One region of the Flammeovirga sp. SubArs3 genome, then DNA from elsewhere that is predicted to be linked to it. Evidence: riboswitches for the same ligand, from Rfam matches in the RefSeq annotation. Region 1 holds a riboswitch; the other holds the start of a gene.
What was found. Region 1 has a riboswitch for S-adenosylmethionine ahead of metX (homoserine O-acetyltransferase). Riboswitches for the same ligand answer to the same signal wherever they lie in the genome.
Positions count from the first base shown of each region.

Region 2: it holds a riboswitch for S-adenosylmethionine, as region 1 does, so the genes downstream of both, QL232_RS14790 (hypothetical protein) here and metX (homoserine O-acetyltransferase) in region 1, are expected to answer to the same signal.

Region 1 is NZ_CANDOA010000008.1:170,819-179,130, forward strand. It holds gene QL232_RS21100 (TonB-dependent receptor) at 1-1,396, shown strand, start outside; SAM riboswitch class I at 1,520-1,625, shown strand; gene metX (homoserine O-acetyltransferase) at 1,753-2,799, shown strand; gene QL232_RS21110 (hypothetical protein) at 2,875-3,057, shown strand; gene QL232_RS21115 (protein-glutamate O-methyltransferase CheR) at 3,201-4,028, shown strand; gene QL232_RS21120 (chemotaxis protein CheB) at 4,040-4,648, shown strand; gene QL232_RS21125 (GAF domain-containing protein) at 4,698-5,738, shown strand; gene QL232_RS21130 (PAS domain S-box protein) at 5,814-8,312, shown strand, end outside.
Region 2 is NZ_CANDOA010000004.1:603,296-611,607, forward strand. It holds gene QL232_RS14770 (sterol desaturase family protein) at 1-272, shown strand, start outside; gene QL232_RS14775 (hypothetical protein) at 306-611, opposite strand; gene QL232_RS14780 (alkylphosphonate utilization protein) at 860-1,435, opposite strand; gene QL232_RS14785 (cytochrome c peroxidase) at 1,578-2,696, opposite strand; SAM-I-IV-variant riboswitch at 2,839-2,936, shown strand; gene QL232_RS14790 (hypothetical protein) at 2,994-3,215, shown strand; gene QL232_RS14795 (hypothetical protein) at 3,281-4,201, opposite strand; gene QL232_RS14800 (FtsW/RodA/SpoVE family cell cycle protein) at 4,498-5,694, opposite strand; gene murD (UDP-N-acetylmuramoyl-L-alanine--D-glutamate ligase) at 5,717-7,021, opposite strand; gene mraY (phospho-N-acetylmuramoyl-pentapeptide-transferase) at 7,024-8,238, opposite strand; gene QL232_RS14815 (UDP-N-acetylmuramoyl-L-alanyl-D-glutamate--2,6-diaminopimelate ligase) at 8,275-8,312, opposite strand, start outside.

The sequences.
Region 1 (8,312 bases):
TTACATCTTGAATAATACTCCTGAGCAAAATCAATGGAATTATACTATTGGAGCTAAATATGAGCACTTTAGAGACAATTCAACATTTACATTTGTAGCATCAAGAAACATGCTTACAAATAATCAGTTCAAATATCCGAACAACGATAGATCACAAAGTAAGATTTACGATTACAATTCAACAGAAGCGGAGAATAAATTTAGACTTGAAGGGTTAACTTTCACAAATACTGGATTTACTTTTTCATATGGTGTTAGTTACGAGTATGCTAATTATACCAACCAAACTTACCAAACATTATATGATTACTCCACTGGGGAATTAGAAACAATCAACTTTAATAGTGTACTACCTCTAAACAAATGGGGTGGATTTACTACTGTTTCAAAAAAATTAGCCCAAGATAAAGTAACTCTATCATTAGGAGCGAGAGTAGATGCCAATGATTATTCTGATTCTATGAATAATTTATTAGATCAGTTTTCACCAAGATTTTCAGCATCGTATCAATTTACTCCTAGATGGAGTTTAAACTTCAACACAGGCATTTATTACCAATTACCTACTTACACTACGTTAGGATACAAAGAGGGTGAAGACTTTGTAAACAAGGACAATGGTTTATTATACATTAGAAACAAACAACTAGTTGGTGGTTTTGAATACAAGATTCCTGAAAAGAACTTAAAGTTTACAGTTGAAGGGTTCCAAAAGTTATACGATCAATACCCATACTCTATCAACAATGAAATCTCATTAGCCAACTTGGGTGCCGATTTTGGAGTAATTGGATCTGAAGCTGTAACAAGTACATCAAAAGGTAGATCTAGAGGTATAGAGTTTATGGCTCAACAAAAATTCTTCAAGGGTTTTTATGGTATTCTAGCCTACACTTACGTTCAGTCTGAATTTACAAATGCCGACCCTAACGTTTATGCTCCTTCTTCTTGGGACAGTAGAAATATTGTTAGTTTAACTGGTGGTAAGAAACTTAAGAGAAATTGGGAAATTGGTGCTAGATGGCTTTATTCAGGTGGCACACCCTATACCCCATATGATGTAGATGCTTCTATGGATAAACAAGTATGGGATGCAGAAAGAAGAGGCGTAAAAGATTATTCTCAAGTAAATACATTACGTTTATCAGCCAATCACCAATTAGATGTTAGAGTGGATAAATATTATTACTTCGACAAGTGGAGTTTAAATGTTTATTTTGATATTCAGAACATGTACGGATATCAGTCTAAAGGACAACCAATACTTACTACAGAAGTAGATCAAAATGGAAACCCAGTCACTGATCCAAACGACCCAAGTAAGTATTCTCCGAAATATATCGAGACAACCAACGGAATTGTTCAACCTTCTATTGGAATCATAGTTGAGTTATAATATTTCTAAAAATACAGCTAAAAACCCTCGTTTTATTCAAATAAAAAAGCGAGGGTTTGTTTTTTATTAAATTCTCACTTTACTTTGAAGCATCATACCATTTACATCTAAGTAAGACGTAAGTGTTTATAAAGAAGAGGCCAGAGACTAGGCTCTAAGACCCTCTAGCAACCATCACAAAAGTGAAAAGGTGCTACATCCTAGCCTAAATTTTTAGGAGCTATAAGCAAATATCGGAACGTCTGAAAGGATCCTCCTTCTACTACACACACCAATATTTTGCATCCTAGATTAGGCTGATGTACATCTTCTCATCATTGCTTTTAATAGAACATCAATACCAATCTGAAAATACAATGCAAGAGCATTCTTTTACATATAATAATCAGTATGACCTTGAACTTGGGGAGAGCTTACCTGAATTCACACTGAATTACTTTACTGCTGGAAAAATGAAGAAAGATTTTTCCAATGTAGTTTGGGTTTGTCATGCATTAACCGGTAATGCGGAAGTGTTTGATTGGTGGAATGGTTTATTTGGCAATGACTGCATTTTTAATGAAAAAGATCATTTCATTATCTGCGTTAATGTTTTAGGATCATGCTATGGCTCAACAGGACCAACATCTGTCAACCCTGCCACCAATAAACCTTATTACAAAGATTTCCCTAATATTACTATTAGAGACATTGTCGGTTCATTGGAGATTCTAAGAAATCATTTGGGCATTGATAAAATCAATACTCTTATTGGAGGTTCTTTAGGGGGACAGCAAGCACTAGAATGGGCTGTTCAACAACCAAAATTAATGGACAACCTAATCATCTGTGCTACCAATGCTAGACATTCTGCATGGGGTATCGCTTTCAATGAAGCACAGAGAATGGCTATCGAAGCAGATCCTACATGGGGAGATAATGATGAAAATGCTGGTATTAACGGCCTAAAAGCGGCTAGAGCTGTTGCTATGCTTTCATACAGAAATTATAGCACTTACGAGGCTACTCAGACAGATAAAGACGATAACATTACTGATAATTATAGAGCCTCTACTTACCAACAATATCAGGGAGACAAGCTGACCAAACGATTTAATGCCTACTCATACTGGACACTTTCCAAAGCCATGGATTCTCATAACATGGGTAGAAATCGAAAGTCTTTAGAAGAAGCATTACAATCTATTGAAGCTTACACTCAAGTAATCGGAATTACAAGCGATGTTTTATTCCCAGTTTCGGAGCAAAGATACATCACTCAACACATTCCAAATGTAACTTACGAAGAGATTACATCCCTGTATGGACATGATGGTTTTTTAGTAGAAACACATAAAATTGCTGGTGCAATTAGCTCATTCTTTAAGCAAAAGAGTAAAAAAAGAATTCTGTTATCAAATTAGGCACGCCTTTTGTTTTTTAGTAAATTGTAATAATCGAACTCCGATTTAACATTCTACTTAAAAGACAGAAGCAAAATGAACAATATTAAGAATAGATTCTTCACGACATTAGCATTGATCACTTTGGGTGCATTAGTTTTTTCATGTTCAAGCAGCTCAGGAAATGCATCTTCTTCTTACTTCCAAAAAGAAAGAAAAAAATACGAGGTGATGGATATGCACTCAGATTGCCCACAACTTGTAAAATCTAGAAGATAAGCTAGAACAAATACTTTATATTCAATCCTTTTTTCGTATTTAAATGAAAAAAGGATTTTTTCGTATTTATCATCAGGCTTTATTTAAACAAGAAATTTTTTTATCTAACACTTTTTATAGAAATCCCATTACGTATTTTCAATATGCAAAGAGACATTGAAATCGCAGAGCTAAGAAGGCTAACCCAATATATTGATGATAATTTTGACTATGATTTCAAAAACTACGCAATGTCTTCTTTTACAAGAAGAGTAAGAAGAGTTGTGGAGTTATATAAATTCAGTTCAGTAGATGCATTAATCCGTAAGTTCAAAGACAACCCTGGATTCTTTCAAGATTTTGTCTCAGAAATTACCGTCAATGTTACTGAGATGTTTAGAGATCCTACATTTTGGATTTCACTTCGTGATGAAATCATTCCTGAAATCTTAAACGAGCATCAAAAGATCAATATTTGGCATGCTGGATGTTCTTCTGGGGAAGAAGTTATTTCTATGTGTATTATGCTAGAGGAAATGGGAACTCTAGACAAAGCTACCATCATTGCTACAGACATAGATAAATCAATAATTAGTAAAGCCAAGAAAGCTGCTTTCAACGCAAAAAATATGGAACTTAACCAATCCAACTATGAAAGGTTTGGTGGAAAAAGTTCTATTTATGACTATTTCATCGAAAGGGACGGTTTTTACCATGTAAAACCAGAACTACTTGATAGAGTCTCATTCAGAGTGCAAGATTTAGTCAAAGGAAACCCCTTCTCAAAGTTCGATCTCATTCTATGTAGAAATGTAATGATATACTTCAATCAGACATTACAAAACGAAGTATTGAAAAAACTACACGGAAGTTTATTCAAATATGGCAATCTAGCTATTGGCTCAAAGGAGTCATTAATTTGGTGTGATATCGCTAATAAATTCGTTGTAGTTAATAACGAGGAGAAGGTTTATAAAAAAATTAAAGAGTAAAACAGAACCGGATGAGCAATTTAATTGACAAATCTGTTTTCGAGAAAAAATACAAATGTATTGTCATCGGGGGTTCTGCAGGAAGTTTTAAGCCAATTACTCAACTTTTAGCTGACATACCAAAGGATTTTCCGATACCAATAATTTTATGTCTACATCGTTTAAAACATGTTAGGCATGGTTTTATCGAAGCATTATCTATAAGAAGTTCTAAAACAATTGTAGAACCTCAAGATAAAGAAACGATCCGACCAGGAATGGTCTACCTCGCTCCTGCCAATTATCATTTATGTGTAGAGCTTGGTAATTCAATTTCACTTTCTACTGAAGGTTTAATTAATAATTCCAGGCCGGCCATTGATTTAACATTTCAAACTGCTGCATATACTTTTAAAGAAAAACTCATTGGTATTTTATATTCAGGAGCCAATAAGGATGGAGCACTTGGAATGAAATCAGTCAAAGACAAAGGTGGTGTAACCATCATTCAAGACCCTGAAGAGAGTATGATGAACACGATGCCAATGTCTGCGAAAAATGTAACTGAGATTGATTTTTGCCTTGAAGCAGAAAAAATTAAAAATTTTCTACTCCAATTATACAAGGCTTATCAAAAATAAACGTTAGTTAATAAACTCTTGTCTTTTTTCAAGCAACCTTCATAATATTTTGAAAACAACGCAGAAAAAAACAAATATTCGAAGAAAAGGCTCACGCTCTGATGTACGTAAATATGGAATCATATTTAACGGGGTTTTTACAGCCATTTTTACAACAATTATTTTGTTGGAAATTCAATTCCCGAATATTTTATCTCTTGTAGGTATCTTAGATACCAAGGAGTTTAATAGAGAAACATATCTATTAACGCTAAGATTTTTGGATCTAATATTTATTACTGGTACGGTTTACTTCTATCTAGATAAATCTAAACCTTTCAATATTTATTTAGGTATTCTATTCCTTTTCTTGTGTATTTATTCCATTTGGGGTATTCATGACCTTCCAAATGTAATTCTTACTAGCTTGGAAATCACCGATGATAAAATCATTGGACAGATTAGAGAAGTGAGTAACCCAACATTTTATTCGATTGGATTTACATTTGCCATATTAATTTTCTTCTTATTCCGCTTGATCTCAGACTTAATGAAAGACCCTGAGGATCAAATCATTTATGTTCCTAAATATTACAACAAGGAAAATAAAAGCAACGAAGAAGAACGTATCGATGCTATTAAGGAAAGAGCTCAGCTTATTAGAAAAAACATTCGATCTTCTGTTCTAACGGTAGAAGACCAAGAAGATAGAGAACAAAAATTACTCAATGCTATCTGTAAAGAGTTCAAAGTCTGTACAGGTATTTATTATAAGGTAAATAAGAAAGAAAATATTGATATCATTCAGTATTCAAAAGGTTTCTCTTTCTTCTTACCTGATTCACAGGTTTTAACTTATGAATTTGGCGAAGGGCTTCCAGGACAGGTAGCAAAAACGAAAACTTCGATTATTTCAAATTCAATTCCTGAAAGATACATTAATGTAGTTTCAGGACTAGGTGACGCCTCTCCTAACTCCCTAATGATATCTCCAATCCTTAATGATGACGATGTTTTAACCGGAGTAGTCGAACTAGCATCTTTCAATAATTTCACTAAAGATGATAGAGAAATCCTTGACAATGTAACCAAATGGTTCACTGAAAATTAATTGATGAGCTCTTGAAGTAAATTATAATATATGTTCTTCCAAGATTTAAAGATACGTACCAAAATTACAATCATAATGCTACTCGTAGTAACAATTACGGTAGCCATTATATCATTCCTTTCCTATATTCAGACAGAGGATTCTGTTGAACGTAGATACTCGGAAACTTTTGACGTTATCAGTACTCTGAAGTCTGAACAGATTGATCAGAAGTTCAAGTATATCGAACAAAACTTAAAGTATATGGCCAAATCAGCTTTGATTGTATCCAATACTACAAAGTTGAAATACTTGTTCAAGACAAAATCAAGATCATATAAAGACTCAACATACTACGCGATCAAGAGAACACTTGATAATGAACTTTTCCCTAAACAAATTGTAAATGGTTATTCCAATATCATTATTACAGACAACAAGGGTAATGTTTTGTATACTTCCTATACTTTTCCTGCATCAGTAATTGTTGGTGATAGAAACAAGAAGTTCGAGAAAATAATCAAGCAAGCGAAAACAAAAACATATTTCTCTGAGCCATTTAATACTGAGAAAGGTGTTCATATGTACATTGTTTCTCCAAGAATGAAATCAAGGTATGGAGAACTTGGGCATGTCATTATTCTATATTCACTTCAGAAAAACATCTACCCTATTGTTGAAAATAGGACTGGATTAGGAGACACCGGTGAAATTTTATTATCTAGGATGTCTGAAGGAGCATCTAAAAATGTCACTATTATCTCACCTCTAAAAGGCTCACAAAACCTTCTAACTGAAGTAATTTCCGAAGGAGACCCAAAAAATGTTGCCATACAAAAAGCAGCAAAAGGCGACTCTAAGGATTTTGGTTATGATACAGACTGGAGAGACAAGAAAACAATATCCTACTGGAACTACATTCCAACAACTAAATGGGGTCTCGTTGTAAAAATTGATTACGATGAGATTAAAAGTGGCCTTAATGGCTTAATCTTAACCTTCGTATATACAGCCATCATTATCATTCTTATAGTAATGTTGATTGCTGTCATCTTCTCAAAATTCTTAACTAGTCCTATCATCCGACTAAAGAACCGATTAAATTATATCGCAAAAGGTATCCTGCCGCATGAAGTAGCTGACGATATCCAGAACGATGAAATTGGTGAAATGTCGATGGCTGTTCAAGAAGTAGTAAATGGTATGAAGAGAACTGCCAACTTTGCTGAGCAGATTGGTGAAGGGAATTATGATGCTGTATACTCTGCCTTATCAGAAGATGATACACTAGGTAATGCACTTCTTTCAATGAGAGATAGTATCCAAAAAGCGGAGAAAAGAGATCATGAAAGAAACTGGATTATTACGGGTGAAGCTGAGATAGGTCAAATCCTTCGTAACCACAACGATCTAATTGAATTAGGAGACGAAGTAGTAGCATATACAACTGAGAAAATCAACGCCGTACAAGGTGCTTTCTATGTAGTTGAGGGTGCTACAGATGAACTTCCAATAGAAGAACAAAGTATTGAGCTTATCAGTACTTATGCATATAACAAAAAGCGTTTCTTAAAAAAGAAATTCCATTTTACAGAAGGTCTTGTAGGACAAGCTGCTATTGAAATGGAGATGATATTAAGAACAGAGATTCCAAGTAATTATCTTTCAATTACTTCTGGTTTATTAGGTGAAACAAAACCAAAATCAATCCTTATCATGCCATTGATTGCCAATGAAAAGGTATACGGTTTATTAGAGTTCGCCTCATTAGAAGACTTCTCTACTATGACTCTAGAGTTTGTTAAGGAGATTTCACAAATCATTGCCAGAACGATCTTCAACATTAAGATTAACGAAAGAACAGTTCGATTACTGAAGGAGTCTCAACAAATGTCTTCTGAACTTTCTGTCCAACAAGAAATCTTAAGACAGAACGCTGAAGAAATGGAGTCTACACAAGAAGAATTACAACGCACTAACCACAGACTGGAAGAGCAAGTGGAAGAAGTGAAAAATTCTCAAAACAGACTTCAATCATTATTAGAAAACGCTTCTGAGGTGATTACAATTTTTGATAGTAACGCAAAAATCAAATTTGTATCTCCATCATCTAAACGAATTTTAGGATATAAACCAACTGATTTAATTGACTCATCTTACCTTTCAAACTTACATAAAGAAAGTATTGAACCAGTTAAGAAGTTTATCAATGATTTAGTCGAGTCTGAAGATAAAGCGACATTACAATTAGAGTATCGCTACAAACTTCAAGATGGTAGATATATTTGGTTGGAAGCTACAGGTATTAACCTTAGTCATGTTCCTGCAATAGAAGGTATTGTAATAAACGCACAAGATATTACGGAAAGAAGAAGAGCAGAGACGGAAAGACGTATGAGAACGCAAATGCAAGCACTTTCTGAAAACTCACTTGATCTTATCCAAAGGTTAAACACTGAAGGACAAATCTTCTACACCAACCCTATAATTGAAGAATTGACAGGTCTATCCGCTGATCTTTTCGTGAATCAGAAACTTGACGACACCTCTCTTCCAAAAACAATAATTGATGAATGGAAGAACTTATTGATTGAG
Region 2 (8,312 bases), on a different contig from region 1:
CTTGTTTATTTGTTACTCCAAATATGCATCATGTACATCATCATTTTCAACAGCCTTTAACGGATACCAACTATGGAAATATATTTTCAGTTTGGGATCATGTGTTTGGAACATATGCCAATGTAGATAATAAAATGTTGACATATGGAATTGATACTCATATGAGCCCACAAGAGAATGAACCCATCAAGAATCTATTACAGATTCCTTTTCAGGAGTACCGAGATATCAAAAAAATAGAAGACGAAAAGGTAGACAATAGATCTTACTAATGCGAGTGTAATCACTTTTGTATGTTCAGTAATCTATTGTGTATTTTTAGAATGAAGTGAAATTTCCATTTCTAAGCAATCCAATAATTCGGTGATATAGATATCTACTGGAGGTAGGTTAAATTCTTCCAAGACATGGTATATCACTTTTTTCTTCGAAAGATTATCAATGTTTAGAATTCTTTCATGATCTCTGTAATCAACATTTCTAATCAATAGTACATTTTTAATCACTTCTTTCTGTGATTCCAATGTTAATTGATTTGAGAATGATGATATTAAATCTAAAATACTAATTGATGATAAAGTATGTAACTTGTTGTTGCTCCCCTCATTCATAATGTAAACAATAGGTTGGAAATCGTTAATTGACAGTAGTTAGTATACGGTGTTTATTAGTTTAAAGTCGCACACAATCAGTGGTTAAACTCGTTAATAAATTTTAGGTAACAATAGTTTGGTGAAAAGTTATTAAACTGATAGAATAAGTTGTGAGAAAATCCTAAAAATGAGAGAAAGAAAAAGCCTTGAAGGAAATATCCAACAAGGCTTCAAGATTATGAGAATGTTGATAATTAATTCCCAATTTATTTCTTTACATATTTTGTAAGTATCACAATCTGCTGACCGTTTACCTTACCTTCAATATGTTCGGGGTTGTCATGAACTAATGAGATATTGCGAACAGCTGTACCTCTCTTTGCTGTAAAGTTAGCACCTTTTACATTTAGATCCTTAATAAGAACAACTGAATCTCCATTTTCCAATGTAGCACCGTTGGCATCTTTGTGGATCACTTTATCTTCATCAGAAATACCTTCACCTGTGGCTTCTGCCCATGCTTGAGTATCTTCGTCTAAATAAAGCATATCTAAAAGATCTTGAGGCCAACCTTCACTTCTTAATCTGGTTAGCATTCTCCATGCAAGAACTTGTACAGCATGATTTTCATTCCACATACTATCGTTAAGACATCTCCAATGGTTCACATCCATCTGATCAGCATTATCAATCTGAGTTTGACAATTACTACATAAGTAAGCGTGGTCTGATGTATCTTTAGATGACTTTGGTTCAACTAAATAAGGAGATAAATTTTCAGTGGCACCACATAATTCACAGGTATTTCTACTTCTTTTTTCAAGTTCTTTATCTAAACTCATAATATATATTTGAATCTTTTTGAATGATAATCCGATCCTTTTTTAACAAAAGGTAAACAAATTTGCATAAAATTATTGAGGTAGCCTTTACTTGTAAACGATTATTAAAAAGACTATCTGAAGTAGTAGAACCATAAGTTATTTATTCATCCGTAAATGGGTTAGAAAACTTGGGGTCATTAAGGAAGGTTTCATCGGTTAACATTTTCAAGAAGCTTAATATAGCTTTCTTTTCTTTTGCTGTTAAATGCAATACTATTGGGTCTCCTGGAAAAATAGGTTCATTGCTTGCTTCTCTGATCAAAGGGTCTAGTGTGGCACTCATCACGATATGTTCATCGTAATGTTCAATAACCTCTTCAAGAGTCGAAAACCTTCCATCATGCATATATGGAGCTGTTACAGCAATATTTCTTAATGTTGGAGCTTTAAATTTGCCCTTGTCATAGATAGACCCACTTACCGTCATTAATCCATCTTTTAGTTGTTCATCATTATCTAAACCATTATTGTGGAAACCACGAAATCCTTTACCATCTCCAGAAGTTAGAATATTTAGGTGGCAGTCGCCACAGTTACCACCTCTTAAGTTCTGTGATGGTTCTGGGTGTGTGAAGAATAACTGTATACCCAATAATTCTTCTTCAGTAGGGGTATAGCTACCTTTTAGGTATTGATCATATTTTGAATTACTTGAGATTAATGTTCTTTCGAATTGAGCGATTGACATACCAATTCTTTCTTCTGTAATTTCTTCACTACCAAATACAATCTTAAATAGTTCAGGATATCTATCGTCAGAAGTTAACCGCTCAATCACTTCTGTTAGTGTCATATCCATTTCCAAAGGATTTTCAATAGGTTCTAAGGCTTGTTGCTCTAAAGAGTTTGCTCTTCCATCCCAAAAGAATTTAGCTTGCCAAGGGGCATTTTGGATAGACATACTACTAAAAGTACCCACTCTACCGTGAATTCCTTCGGCTAATGCTTTTCCATCTGTAAATGCCAATTTTTGTTGATGACAAGTAGCACATGAAGTAGACTGATCTCTTGATAATTGGGTGTCGTAAAATAACATACGTCCCAATTCAACACCAACAGTAGTTGTAGGGTTGTGATCTGGTAATGTATATTGTTTTCCAAAATGTGAAGGGAGTTCAAGAGGGTATGCTTCATTCTTGATCGCCTCTTTGTCTGATTCACAACTTGTAAGAAAAAGGAAAAGTATTAAAGAGTAACTACAGAATTTAATCGATTGCATGTTATTTAGGTTTGTAATCAATTTACAAAAAAATGCCGAAATATGATGATGAAGGTGAGCGTAATCATTTTAATAGGTAAGACAGTAGTGTTAATGAATTGAAATTAATTGCTCGGAATAAATCTGTTTACTAAAATTGTACTGAAAACATCAAGAACCTTAAATGGTGCCAACCGAGCAAAGCAAGCCACGGTGGCAAAATCGATGTGGTCTGATTCTAAGACAAAATAAAAGCAGAATCCTCCCAATATCTTGATGTAGCTTGCAATTTAATACCACTTAAATGTGTAAACTAACATGCAAAAAGAACCTTTTGAATTGAATTTACAAGAATGCTATGCCATCTTAAAAGGAGGTTTTGTATCATCCTCTGAAGAAGTAAAGTTAAGGAGCTTAACGATGTTACAAGCTGAAAAACTATTAGGATTAAGAAATAAACAAGACCATTCTTCTCCTAAGTTTTATGGTAATTCACTTCTCTCTAAAATAGAAGAATACCTATCCAATAAGACTGAATAGGTATTTTTAGGTAAAGAAATATTTTTAAGTAGTCACACTATAGTATCTAATATTTTATTGGGTTTTTAAAACAAAAGTCTAATAGGCCGAAGATAGTCCTTTCGAACCTTACTGTCTGTTGACTGTGAGAATCGGTCGGATATATCTTGTGCAATAATTTGTATTTGATGGGACTTTCTCAGAAAAAGAATCCTTGTTTTAAAATACAAGGTTTTATTCTTACGCTTAAATCTTAATGTTGTATTCTGAGATAATCCTGTAGTTCTTGCTTTTTGGATTAAATCATAAAAAGAAGCGTGATCCTCTTTTACAATTAAATCAGTGATCAATGCTTTATTAGAGCCAAAGTATTGGGTCCAGACGATATTACTCAATTTAGTATTGTAAAAATCATCTATAGTGAGCATTATATCAAAAGCTGGAGATTCAGTATGTACAGAATAACTGTATACAGGTTGTGCTCTAGAAATATCTGTTTTATAGAAATTCTGTAGTATGATCTTTCTTAGTTCTCTGCATATAGGAGAAATTTCTAATATAAAGTTCTTATCATAACCACTTTTTCTATCACATAAACCAATTAATCCAACTTGTCTGGAGTTGTCATAGATAGGGATCAGTATATAAGAAAACCAAGACATTCCACTATTAAAACGTTCTTGATCGAAACTGAAAAATGGTACTCTTCTATGATACGATAATTTCAAATAACGATGTGCCTTTGATGGCGTTGATAATGGACCGTTCCCCATCATAGGGATACGGCCATGATTTTGGTTACATTCTATAAGTTGTTTATAGTTCGTTAAGTAATGTTGGTCTTCTACTAAACCTATGAAGCCATAACTACTCCCGGATAGCTTACAGAGTTGATGTATACTTTTGTGTAAGATCTCTAATTCGCCAACAGAATTGCTTCTGATCTGCTGAGAAATAGTATGTAGCATCTTCTTATACTGATCCTGAATAGTAGTGCTGTAAGTCATAGATTGAATAGAATTTTAAAATTAGGTCTAACAGGAATTCAATTAAACAAACATCAATGTCTTGTCAAAAGTTGATGAGGTAAAAAAAAGAGAAGTGAGGTTTCGTTGCTTTTGTGATTATTTTAGACCAAATAATTATGACTTCTCATTTCATGTACTTTTTAAGTATGGTATTATTCTTATAGACAGTTGAATGATTTGTAATAAATAAAGAAAGTCACCCTTAGATTAGAGTGACTTTTGTGTTCTTGTCTAAATATTAAGACAAGGAAAATAATATGTATGATTCTTTTATATTATGAATTCAATCGTACGTTTTTAGGTCTGTTTGTTCCATCTTGTCCCATTCTTTTTTTCGATCTTTCTGCCCTTTTGAAACGAACTTCTTCCGATTCTTCTTGAGTCGATTTACTTACTGAAAGAATAATTCCGATGGTCATACCTGTAAATAATAAGGAAGTACCACCCATACTAATTAAAGGTAATGGAAGACCTGTTAATGGTAATAATCCAACGACTACGCCCATATGAACAAAAGATTGAAGTATTAAGCTAAAGGTGAGCCCCGACGCTAATAAACCCCCGAATGCTTTTTGACTATTGGCAACGATAATCATTCCCCGATAAAGTAGAGTAAGATATAATCCAATGATGACTATAGCCCCAATCAATCCGTATTCTTCTACTACAATTGCAAAAACAAAATCAGAATAGGAATGAGGTAGAAAGTTTCTTTGCGTACTATCTCCAACACCTTTACCCCATAATCCGCCTGTTGATATAGCTATATAAGATTGCTCAGCTTGATAAGGTACTTCTGTTTCACTCATAAATGAGGTAAGACGACTAACAGCAGTACCACCTCTTTGACCAAATTGATAAACAAAAGCTCCTGCCAGAATGCCGATACCTACTAGCATCACTAAATACTTAACAGGAACACGTCCAATAAATAATTGAAGCATGATCGTTAGAAACAATAACGATGCAGTTGAAATATCTGAAACACCGATCAATCCACAGATAATACCTGTCCATACTAGTAGAGGTACTATGGCTTTATTGAACTCTCCAATATCTCGTTGCCTTTTCCATAGCATGGATGCCATATTGGTAATTAAGGCCAATCGAGCTAAATCAGAGGGTTGGAAAGTAAAGTTGATAAATGGAATACTGATCCAACGCGATGCACTGTTTATCTCAGAACCAAAGAACCATGTGAAAAGTAGAAGTGGAATAGAAAGAAGTAAGGCATATCTTGATAATCTAGAATAGAAAATATAATCTACCTTGTGGCATACGTAGGCACCAATCATCCCAATAAATACTAAAGTGGAATGTCTTAATAGGTAGTGTTCATTATCTCCATTGGCCTGCATGTATGCCAAAGAACCAGTTGCACTATAGACAACTAATATAGAGAACATGGATAATGAAATCATCACTGCCCATATTACTCGGTCTCCTTCTAATTTACTTAACAGTTTCTCCATCTGTTCTTATAGGTCAATATTTTTATAATTGATGAACAGCATTCATAAACTGTTCGCCTCTATCCATGTAATTTTTAAATAAATCAAAACTGGCACAAGCAGGTGATAATAATATTACATCATCTTCATCTGCCATTTCCATAGCTAATTCTACTGCTTTATTAACATCAGTAGTTTCAGCAATTGGTTTATGCTCTTTAAATGCTTCAATTAATTTACTATTGTCAGTTCCTAAGCAGATCAATGATTTTACCCTGTGCTGAACTGTATCTTGAAGCATGGAGTAATCATTACCTTTATCTGTACCGCCAGCAATCCATATAATTGGCTTGTCAAAACTTTGTAAGGCAAAAAATGCTGCTTCAACATTGGTGGCCTTAGAGTCATTCACAAAAGTAACTTTGTTTACTACAGCCACTTCTTGCAAACGATGAGGTTCTCCAATGAATGATGGTAATGCTTTTTGAATTGAATCGGAACTACATCCAGCAGATAAAGCTGCTAGGATAGCAGCACTCATATTCCAAACATTATGTGGTCCTTTTAAAGGAAGGTCAGTGAAAGTATAAGTATTTCCTTTAAAAGGTATTGCTAAGTGATCTTCCTTGAAAAATGTGTGATTAAATCCAATTGCCCATGGTACAATTTGATGCTTTTTCAATTGTAATTCCACCTGAGGGTCGTCTTCTCCATAGATAAAAGTACTTTCTTTATCCATGTTTTCAATAATCCTAAATTTCGATTGAGCATACTTATCAATATCGTAAGCATATCTATCTAAATGATCAGGAGTAATATTTAATAGTAAAGCGATATTAGGCTTGAAAGTCTCTATATCATCCAATTGGAAGCTACTAATTTCAAGGACATACCAATCGTAGTCATTTTCAAGTACCTCTTTGGCATAACTAATTCCAATATTACCTGCTAAGCCAACGTTAAATCCAGACTTTTCTAATAAATGATATATTAGTTTTGTAGTTGTTGTCTTACCATTAGTACCTGTAATAGCGATTACTTTTGCTTTTGAGTATTGGAAAGCAAACTCAATTTCAGAATATATTTTTGCTCTATTGGCTCTTAATTCTTGAACGATTGGTGCTTTATCAGGAATACCAGGAGATTTCACTACAACCTTAACTTCCCTTGGTGCTCGTTCATGAGTACCTTCTTCAAAAGGTATATTTTCAGCTTTTAAAACATCTTTCTGTGCTTGCGGAATAGTACCAAAGTCAGAAACAAAAACATCAAATCCTTTAGCTTTTGCCAATCGAGCAGCACCTACACCACTTTCTCCAGCACCAAGTATTAAGACTTTCTCCTGCATGACTATCTAATTTTAAGCGTTAGGATTGTAGAAATAGCTAATAGGATACTTACAATCCAGAATCTTGTGACAATTTTAGGTTCAGGAATATCTTTCTTTTGGTAATGGTGATGTAAAGGAGCCATTAAAAATACCCTACGTCCCTCACCATATTTCTTTTTGGTGTATTTGAAATAGAATACTTGAATCATTACGGATAAGTTTTCTACTAAAAATACTCCACACAATAACGGTAGCATCAATTCTTTTCTCAATACAATAGCTAAACTTGCAATGACACCACCAAGTGCAAGGCTACCTGTATCGCCCATAAAAACTTGGGCAGGGTAGGCATTGTACCATAAAAATCCAATACATGCACCCACTAAGGCAGTAGCAAAAATAGCTATTTCCCCAGAGTATGGGATATACATAATATTTAGGTAATTCGAGAAAATAATGTTACCTGATAAATAGGCAAATATTGCCAATACAGTAGCTACAATAGCGGATGTGCCAGCAGCAAGACCGTCTAATCCATCTGTGATATTTGTACCATTCGAAACTGCTGTAATAATAAATATGACTAATAGTACATACAATACATTAGATGCAGTTTCATTTGGAAGTAATTCGGAATAGTTGATTTCATTATCCTTTAAGAAAGGAATTGTAGTTTCTAAACTTTTAATATCCTGATAATTTTCAGTGCTCACTAATTCAGAAACAGGTTTTGAAGAGGGTAAATTTGTATTGAACTTACGTACAGTTACACCTTCATTCACTAATAAAGTGAGACCAACAATAAGTCCTAAACCCACTTGACCTAAAATTTTGAATTTACCAGATAAACCATCTTTATTTTTTTTGATTCTCTTTAAATAATCGTCTAAAAAGCCAATTGCTCCAGTCCAAAGTATTGTTGTAATCAATAATTGAATATAAACGTTTCTTAGATCAGCAAATAATAAAACAGGAAAAACGACTGCACCGATAATGATGATGCCACCCATTGTAGGTGTACCTGTCTTTTCCATCTGACCTGCTAGGCCTAAATTTCTAACAATCTCACCCATCTGCATTTTTTGCAATTGTTGGATTATACGTTTGCCAAAAACAGCAATGAAAACCATAGAAAAAATGGTTGCAAGCATTGCTCTAAATGTAATGTATTGAAATAAGCCTGCTCCGGCTAAGTCGTATTCTTTGTCTAAGTAACTAAATAAATGATAGAGCATATTATTGTAGAAATATTATTGTCGTTATTAATGTAATTATTGTTGAAAAGCTTTATATAATTCCTCTTTGTCGT